DNA from 3 places in the Mesorhizobium sp. WSM1343 genome. Region 3 is predicted to be linked to each of the others. Evidence: predicted binding sites of a transcription regulator. Region 3 holds the regulator's gene; each other region holds the start of a gene.
The links. The regulator PhoB, encoded in region 3, activates phosphate uptake and scavenging genes when phosphate is short. The targets are predictions, from matches to a motif close to TGTCATNNANCTGTCAT.
Positions count from the first base shown of each region.

Region 1: a site for PhoB is predicted at 1,121-1,137, ahead of AC0NIL_RS30260 (ceramide glucosyltransferase). Genes of this name have one in related genera too.
Region 2: a site for PhoB is predicted at 1,181-1,197, ahead of ugpB (sn-glycerol-3-phosphate ABC transporter substrate-binding protein UgpB). Genes of this name have one in related genera too.

Region 1 covers NZ_CM148370.1:6,237,492-6,239,690, forward strand. The annotation lists gene AC0NIL_RS30260 (ceramide glucosyltransferase) at 1-1,012, opposite strand, end outside; gene apaG (Co2+/Mg2+ efflux protein ApaG) at 1,246-1,638, shown strand; gene AC0NIL_RS30270 (Hsp33 family molecular chaperone) at 1,686-2,199, opposite strand, start outside.
Region 2 covers NZ_CM148370.1:1,686,864-1,689,062, forward strand. The annotation lists gene AC0NIL_RS08160 (putative bifunctional diguanylate cyclase/phosphodiesterase) at 1-899, opposite strand, end outside; gene ugpB (sn-glycerol-3-phosphate ABC transporter substrate-binding protein UgpB) at 1,261-2,199, shown strand, end outside.
Region 3 covers NZ_CM148370.1:1,490,097-1,492,295, reverse strand. The annotation lists gene AC0NIL_RS07210 (ROK family protein) at 1-920, shown strand, start outside; gene phoB (phosphate regulon transcriptional regulator PhoB) at 937-1,626, opposite strand; gene phoU (phosphate signaling complex protein PhoU) at 1,643-2,199, opposite strand, start outside.

The sequences.
Region 1 (2,199 bases), 1.6 Mb from region 3:
CGACCATGCGTGGCGACAGGTACCAGCCCTTGGACCAGGCCAGGGCGCACTCCGGAAGATAGAAGGCCGCCAGCACGGCAAGGGCGATTGCCCAGAGGCTGAAGCCGGCGCTTGCCGCTGCAATCAGCGCAAGCACCAGCGGCACCACGGCGCCGGTCAGGATTTCGGGTGCGAAGAACAGCGGGAAAGTGACGCGGCGCAGGCGCGCCCAACGGGCCTGACGCGACCAGATCTCGTCAAAGGAGCGCCGGCCAAGCGGCTGCTCGAAGGGGGCGGCGACGAGATTGACGCGCAGGCCGAGACTGTTCACCAGCTTGGTCGCAGCGGCATCCTCGGCGATCTCGGCGGCCAGCGCGCGGATGCCGCCATTGGCATCGAGCATCGGCTTGTTCCAGAGCATGCTCTTGCCCTGGGCAAAGCCGAGGCCGAGCGCCTCGCCGGCATATTGCCAGCGCGCCTGCAGCGTGTTGAGGAAAGCGCATTCGACCTCGGCCCAGAAGCCGGCCGGCCGCGAACCGATCGGCGTCGAGCAGACAAGGCCGGTGCCGGGCCGCCAGGCAGCCATCAGGTGCTGGATGTAGTCCCTCGGCATCAGCACGTTGGAATCGGCCAGGACGACCCAGTCGTGCCGCGCCGCTTCCCAGCCCTTGACGCAATTGTTGAGTTTCGGATTGGCGCTGATGCGGTCGTCGCCGACAAGCAGCCGGGCCGGCACTTTCGGAAACCGGACGATCGTCCTGTTTATCAATTTGACCACCGGATCGTCGGCATGGGCGACGCAGAAAATCAGCTCATAGCGCGGCCAGTCGAGCGAGAAGGCGCGCTCCAGCGTCTCCTGCGTGAACGGCTCGACGCCGCGCGACGGCACGACGATCGACACCGGCCGCGGCTTGCCGGCCGGCGGCGCAATGGTGCGACGCCGTCTCAGACGCGACGCGGCGAGCACGATGCTGGCGAGATTCGAGAGGATGAGGACGGTTGAAAGCGTGGCGGCTATGAGAGTGAGTTGCATCGAGATCCGGTCACTCCAGGAAAACCGGTCCGCAAGATGGCCGGTTTCAACAGTTCAGCAGAGCGCCCGAGTCGCGCGTCACCAGTCCGCGCACACCATCATTGTCATATGTCACTTAAATGACATTCTTTGTCGGCACCTGCCCGCGAGGTCGGCCAGAGGAGGCTTCGATCGGTTGACCTAACCGCACGGAGCGCCGAAAGTTCCGCTGGAACCGTTTTTTGGAGCCGCTTATGTATAGCGCCGTCACGCGCAACATCGAAGTGCAGGTCAGGCCGTTCTATCTGGAGGACCGTTCGGATCCCTCTGAGAACCGCTATGTCTGGGGCTATCAGATAACGATCGACAATCAGTCGGACGATTTCGTGCAGCTTCTGTCGCGCTATTGGCACATCACCGACGGCACCGGCCGGGTCGAGGAAGTGCGCGGCCCCGGCGTGGTCGGCGACCAGCCCGAACTCAATCCCGGCGACAGTTACCAGTACACGTCCGGTTGCCCGCTCTCGACACCGTCCGGCATCATGGTCGGGCATTACACGATGCGCAACAAGCGGGGCGAGACGTTCGACATCGCCATTCCGGCGTTTTCGCTGGACTTGCCGGGGACGCGGCGGACGGTGAATTGATTTCGCCTCACCGGCCGCGGAGGGACCGGTGAGGCGTGGTTTCTACTCTACTGGGCCGCGAATTCCGCCGGGTCGAAATCATATTGCTTCGAACAGAATTCGCAGGCGACGTGGATGCCGCCGTCTTCGGTGCTGTCCTTGATCTCCTGGGCGGAAAAACCCTCGAGGATGCCGCGGATCTTGTCCCTGGAGCACGAGCACTGGTCGGCGACCGGAACGCCGCCGAAGACGCGCACGCCATGCTCGTGGAACAGCCTGTAGAGCAGCCGCTCGGCGCCGATCGTCGGGTCGATCAGTTCGGTCGGCTCGATGGTGCCGAGCAGCGCCAGCAACTCCTGCCAGGAATTGTCGACCGGATCGTGGATCTCCTCACGCGGATCGCCATCGCCGCCCGGCAGGTCCGGGACGCGCATGCGCTCGGGCGACTGCGGCAGGAACTGCGCCAGGATACCGCCGGCGCGCCATTGCTCGCGGGCGCCGCCGGGACCGGGCGTCAAAAGCTTGGCCACCGACAGCCTGATATCCGTCGGGATCTGCTCCGACTGACGGAAATAGGTGCGT
Region 2 (2,199 bases), 200 kb from region 3:
TCGGATCCGAAGAGATCGCCAAGCTGCATTCCGTTCAGGGTCGCTGTTGCTATGCCCGTCAGTGCCGCAATGCTGTCATTGGCACTGATGATGCGGTTGCCGTCGCAGACGATCAGCCCCTCCACGGCGGCATTGGCCAGGCCGTGCATGCGGTCGACCTCGAGCTTCTGGCGACGGAAGCGCAAATCGATCCACAGCGCCGATGCCGACAGAACCAGGATCACCAGTGTGGCGGCGGCGGCGGCGAAAGCCTGCGAGGTCGGCTCGATCGTGTATTCGGATATGACGATCGAGGGATCGGGGAAGATCGAGACGGCACCCATACCGATGAAATGCAGGGTGCAGATCGCCAGCGTCAGCAGCACCGCGCCGCCGGATGTCGCCTTCAAGGAGGGGCGGCGCTGCACGACACGCAGCGCCAGCGCCGCGAGCGTTACGCCGGCCAGCAGGGAAACGGCGACAAGCAAGAGGTTCCACTCGATACGGCCCTGAACCTCGAACGCCGCCATGCCGATGTAGTGCATGGCTGCGATACCGCCGCCCAGCACGGCGCCGCCGACGAGATGATAGTCGAACTCATCCCGCAAGGTGGCGATCCACATGCCGGCTGCCGTCAAAGTGACCGAAGCAGCGAGCGAAAGCACGGAGAGTGCCGGATCATAAGCACTGGGTATGCCCGGTGTGAATGCGAGCATGGCGATGAAGTGCGTTGCCCAGATGCCAAAGCCGGTCGAAGTGGCCGCGATCATCAGCCAGGCAAGCCGGTTCCGATCTGTGGAACGGCTTATGTGCTGAAGCAGGTTGACAGCAGAGAAGCAGGAAATTCCGCAGATCAGCGCGGCGAGTGCGACCAGTCTCAGATCATGTTCGTTGACGATACAATTGTAGACCGTCAGCATTTATTTCACCTGATCTTTGGAAATAAACAGGGCAGCAGGATTGAGTAGCGCGTTGCCGTTGAGGGATCGATAAAGTCGGCTGCAACCTTGGCGTGTCTCTTCGGGTTGCTGCGGCTGCAATCAGGGCTGACACGCCGAAAGCCAGCTTGACAGTCCCGACGGTGCTTCCTGGCGCGCTTGTCGTCGCGCTAAGCCGGCTAACCGTATCGCTCTCCATGCCTCCAAGCGGAGGCGAGCGTTGCGTCAGGTAAAGGGTGAAGTTCGTCGATCTGCAACAAAACCGTTGTCTGATTGTCATGAGCGACACATATTGCCTTCGCGGGAGTGCCCCCTTTCGCCAATGACAAACGGGAGATGAAACATGAAGTCCTTCGGCTTCGCGGCCGGTGTTGCCGCTACCTTTATGACGCTTTCCTCAACCTCCGCTTTTGCCGTCACGCAGATCAGTTGGTGGCACGCCATGACTGGCGCCAATGCCGAAGTCGTCGACAAGATCTCCAAAGATTTCAATGCCAGCCAGAGCGACTATGAGCTCGTTCCGGTGTTCAAAGGCACGTATCCCGAGACGCTGAATGCCGGCATTGCCGCCTACCGCGCGGGCCAGGCGCCAGACATCATCCAGGTGTTCGACGTCGGCACCGGCGTGATGATGGCGGCCGAAGGTGCCATCAAGCCCGCAGCCGATGTGTTGACCAGCGCTGGAATGACCTTCGACAAGAGCCAGTATCTGCCAGGCATAGTCGGCTATTATTCGAAGCCGGACGGCACCATGCTCTCCTTCCCCTACAACTCCTCCTCGCCGATCCTTTATTACAACAAGGATATCTTCAAGAAGGCTGGTCTCGACGTCGATAGCCCACCCAAGACCTGGAATGAAGTGTGGGAAGACGCCAAGAAGATCAAGGCGAGCGGCGCGGCCGCCTGCGGCTACACCTCGACCTGGCTGACCTGGATACATCTGGAGAATTTCGCGGCCTGGAATGACGTGTCATGGGCCACCCAGCAGAACGGTCTGGCCGGCGGCGATGTCGAGCTCAAGATCAACGCGCCGATTTTCGTCAACCATTTCCAGGCGCTGGCGGACCTCGCCAAGGACGGCACCTTCAAATATGGCGGCCGCACCTCCGAAGCCAAGCAGATCTTCCTTGCGGGCGAATGCGGGATCATGACCGAATCGTCCGGCGGACTTGGCGATATCGTCAAGTCCGGCATGAATTACGGCATTGGCCAATTGCCGTATGACAGCGACGCCAAGGGTGCGCCGCAGAACACGACGCCGGGTGGCGCCAGCCTGTGGGTT
Region 3 (2,199 bases):
AGGAACAGCGCCGGCTCGACACGCTGACGATGTCGCGCGACTCGCTGATCGGTGAGTGCACGGCAATCGTGCGGCGCCGCCTGGAAGATCCCGACCTGGACGTGCGCAGCATCGCTCGTATCGCGCTGGCCGTCCAGGGCATCACCGACACCCGTGCCCGCGCCATGCTGTGGTCGCCGATCACGCCGCACACCGACATCGCCTTCGCCGACATATTCGAAGAGGAGTTCGGCGTCCCCGCCATTATGGAGAACGACTGCAACATGATGGCGGTGGCGCTGCGCTGGCGCGATCCCGATCGTTACCGCGACGATTTCATCGCTATCCTTTTGTCGCACGGCATCGGCATGGGGCTGGTGCTGAAGGGCGAATTGTTCACCGGCACCCATTCCTCGGGCGGCGAATTCGGCCACATGATTCATCGGCCGAACGGGGCGCTGTGTCGCTGCGGACGGCGCGGCTGCGTCGAAGCCTATGCCGGCAATTATGCCATCTGGCGCAACGCGCGGCAGATGGGCGAGGATGCAGAACCCGTCGCCGATGTCAGCGACGTCGACATGCGCGCCCTGGCTGCCGCCGCCCGCGAGAGGGACGGGCCCGAACGGGAAGCCTATCGCAAGGCCGGCGAAGCGCTCGGCTACGGCCTCGGCAGCCTGTTTGCGCTGATCGATCCGGCGCCGGTCGCCATGGTCGGCGTCAGCGCCGCCGCCTTCGACCTGATCGAGCCGGCATTGCGGCAAGCGATTGCCCAGACCGCCGGCGGCCAGCATTCCAAGTCGATTTCCTTCGACACCGAGCCGAACGAACTGCCGCTGATCCGCGAAGGCTGCGCCATGCGGGCGCTGATCTTCGTCGATCAGGAGATTTTTGCGCCGGGCGTGCAGGCGAGATCCGGTCTCGGCGGCAAGAACGTGGCGTGAGTTCAAACGAGGGAGTTCAGTCCTCGCGAATGGCGTAACCCGCCCCACGGATGGTGCGGATGACATCGGGCATACGGCCGTTGTTGACCGCCTTGCGCAGCCGGCCGACATGCACATCGACCGTGCGTTCGTCGATGTAGATCGTCTCGCCCCAGACATTGTCGAGCAGTTGGCTGCGCGAGAACACGCGGCCTGGATGGCGCATCATGAATTCAAGCAGGCGGAATTCCGTCGGCCCGAGCCGGATCTCGCTCTTCTTGCGATAGACACGGTGCGACTCGCGATCGAGCACGATATCGCCGACCTTGAGCACGCTGGACAGCACTTCCGGCTTGGCCCGGCGCAGCAGCGCCTTGACCCTGGCCATGAACTCCGGCGTCGAGAAAGGCTTGACCAGATAGTCGTCGGCACCGGTCGAGAGGCCGCGCACGCGGTCGCTTTCCTCGCCTCGCGCGGTCAGCATGATGATCGGCAGCCGCTCGGTCTCGGGACGCATCCTTAGCCGGCGGCAGAGTTCGATACCGGAAACCGCAGGCACCATCCAGTCGAGCACCAGAAGGTCTGGAACGTTCTCCTGCAGCCGGATTTCGGCCTCGTCGCCGCGCGTCACCACTTCGACCTGGTAACCTTCGGATTCGAGATTGTAGCGGAGCAGCACGCCTAGCGGCTCCTCATCCTCCACCACCATGATGCGTGGCGCGATCATCGGCTGGTCACCCCTGTCATGCCGCTGGCGCGGACATTGCCGTCTCGTCCTGCTTCGGACGGTTGGCTGGCAACTGCGTGCCGGTCAAAACATAATAGGCATTTTCGGCGATGTTGGTCACGTGGTCGCCGATCCGCTCGAGGTTCTTGGCGCAAAACAACAGGTGCGTGCACGCCGTGATGTTGCGCGGATCTTCCATCATGTAGGTCAGCAGTTCGCGGAACACCGATGTGTATTTGACGTCGATGCGTTCATCATTGTTTCTGAGCGTGGCAAGCGCTGCCGCGTCAGCGGCGGCATACTCGTCGACGACCCCCTGCACCTGGATCAGCACCAGCTGCGCCATTGCGTCGATCGAATGCGAAAGGTCGTGCGGCGTGACGCTCAGCCCGACAGTGCCGACGCGCTTGGCGATGTTCTTGGCAAGGTCGCCGATGCGCTCGAGGTCGCCGGCCATGCGGATCGAACCGACCACCGCACGCAGATCGTTGGCCATCGGCTGGCGCTTGGCGATCAGCGTGATGGCGCGATCGTCCAGCTCGCGCTGGCGTGCATCCATGATGGCGTCGTCGG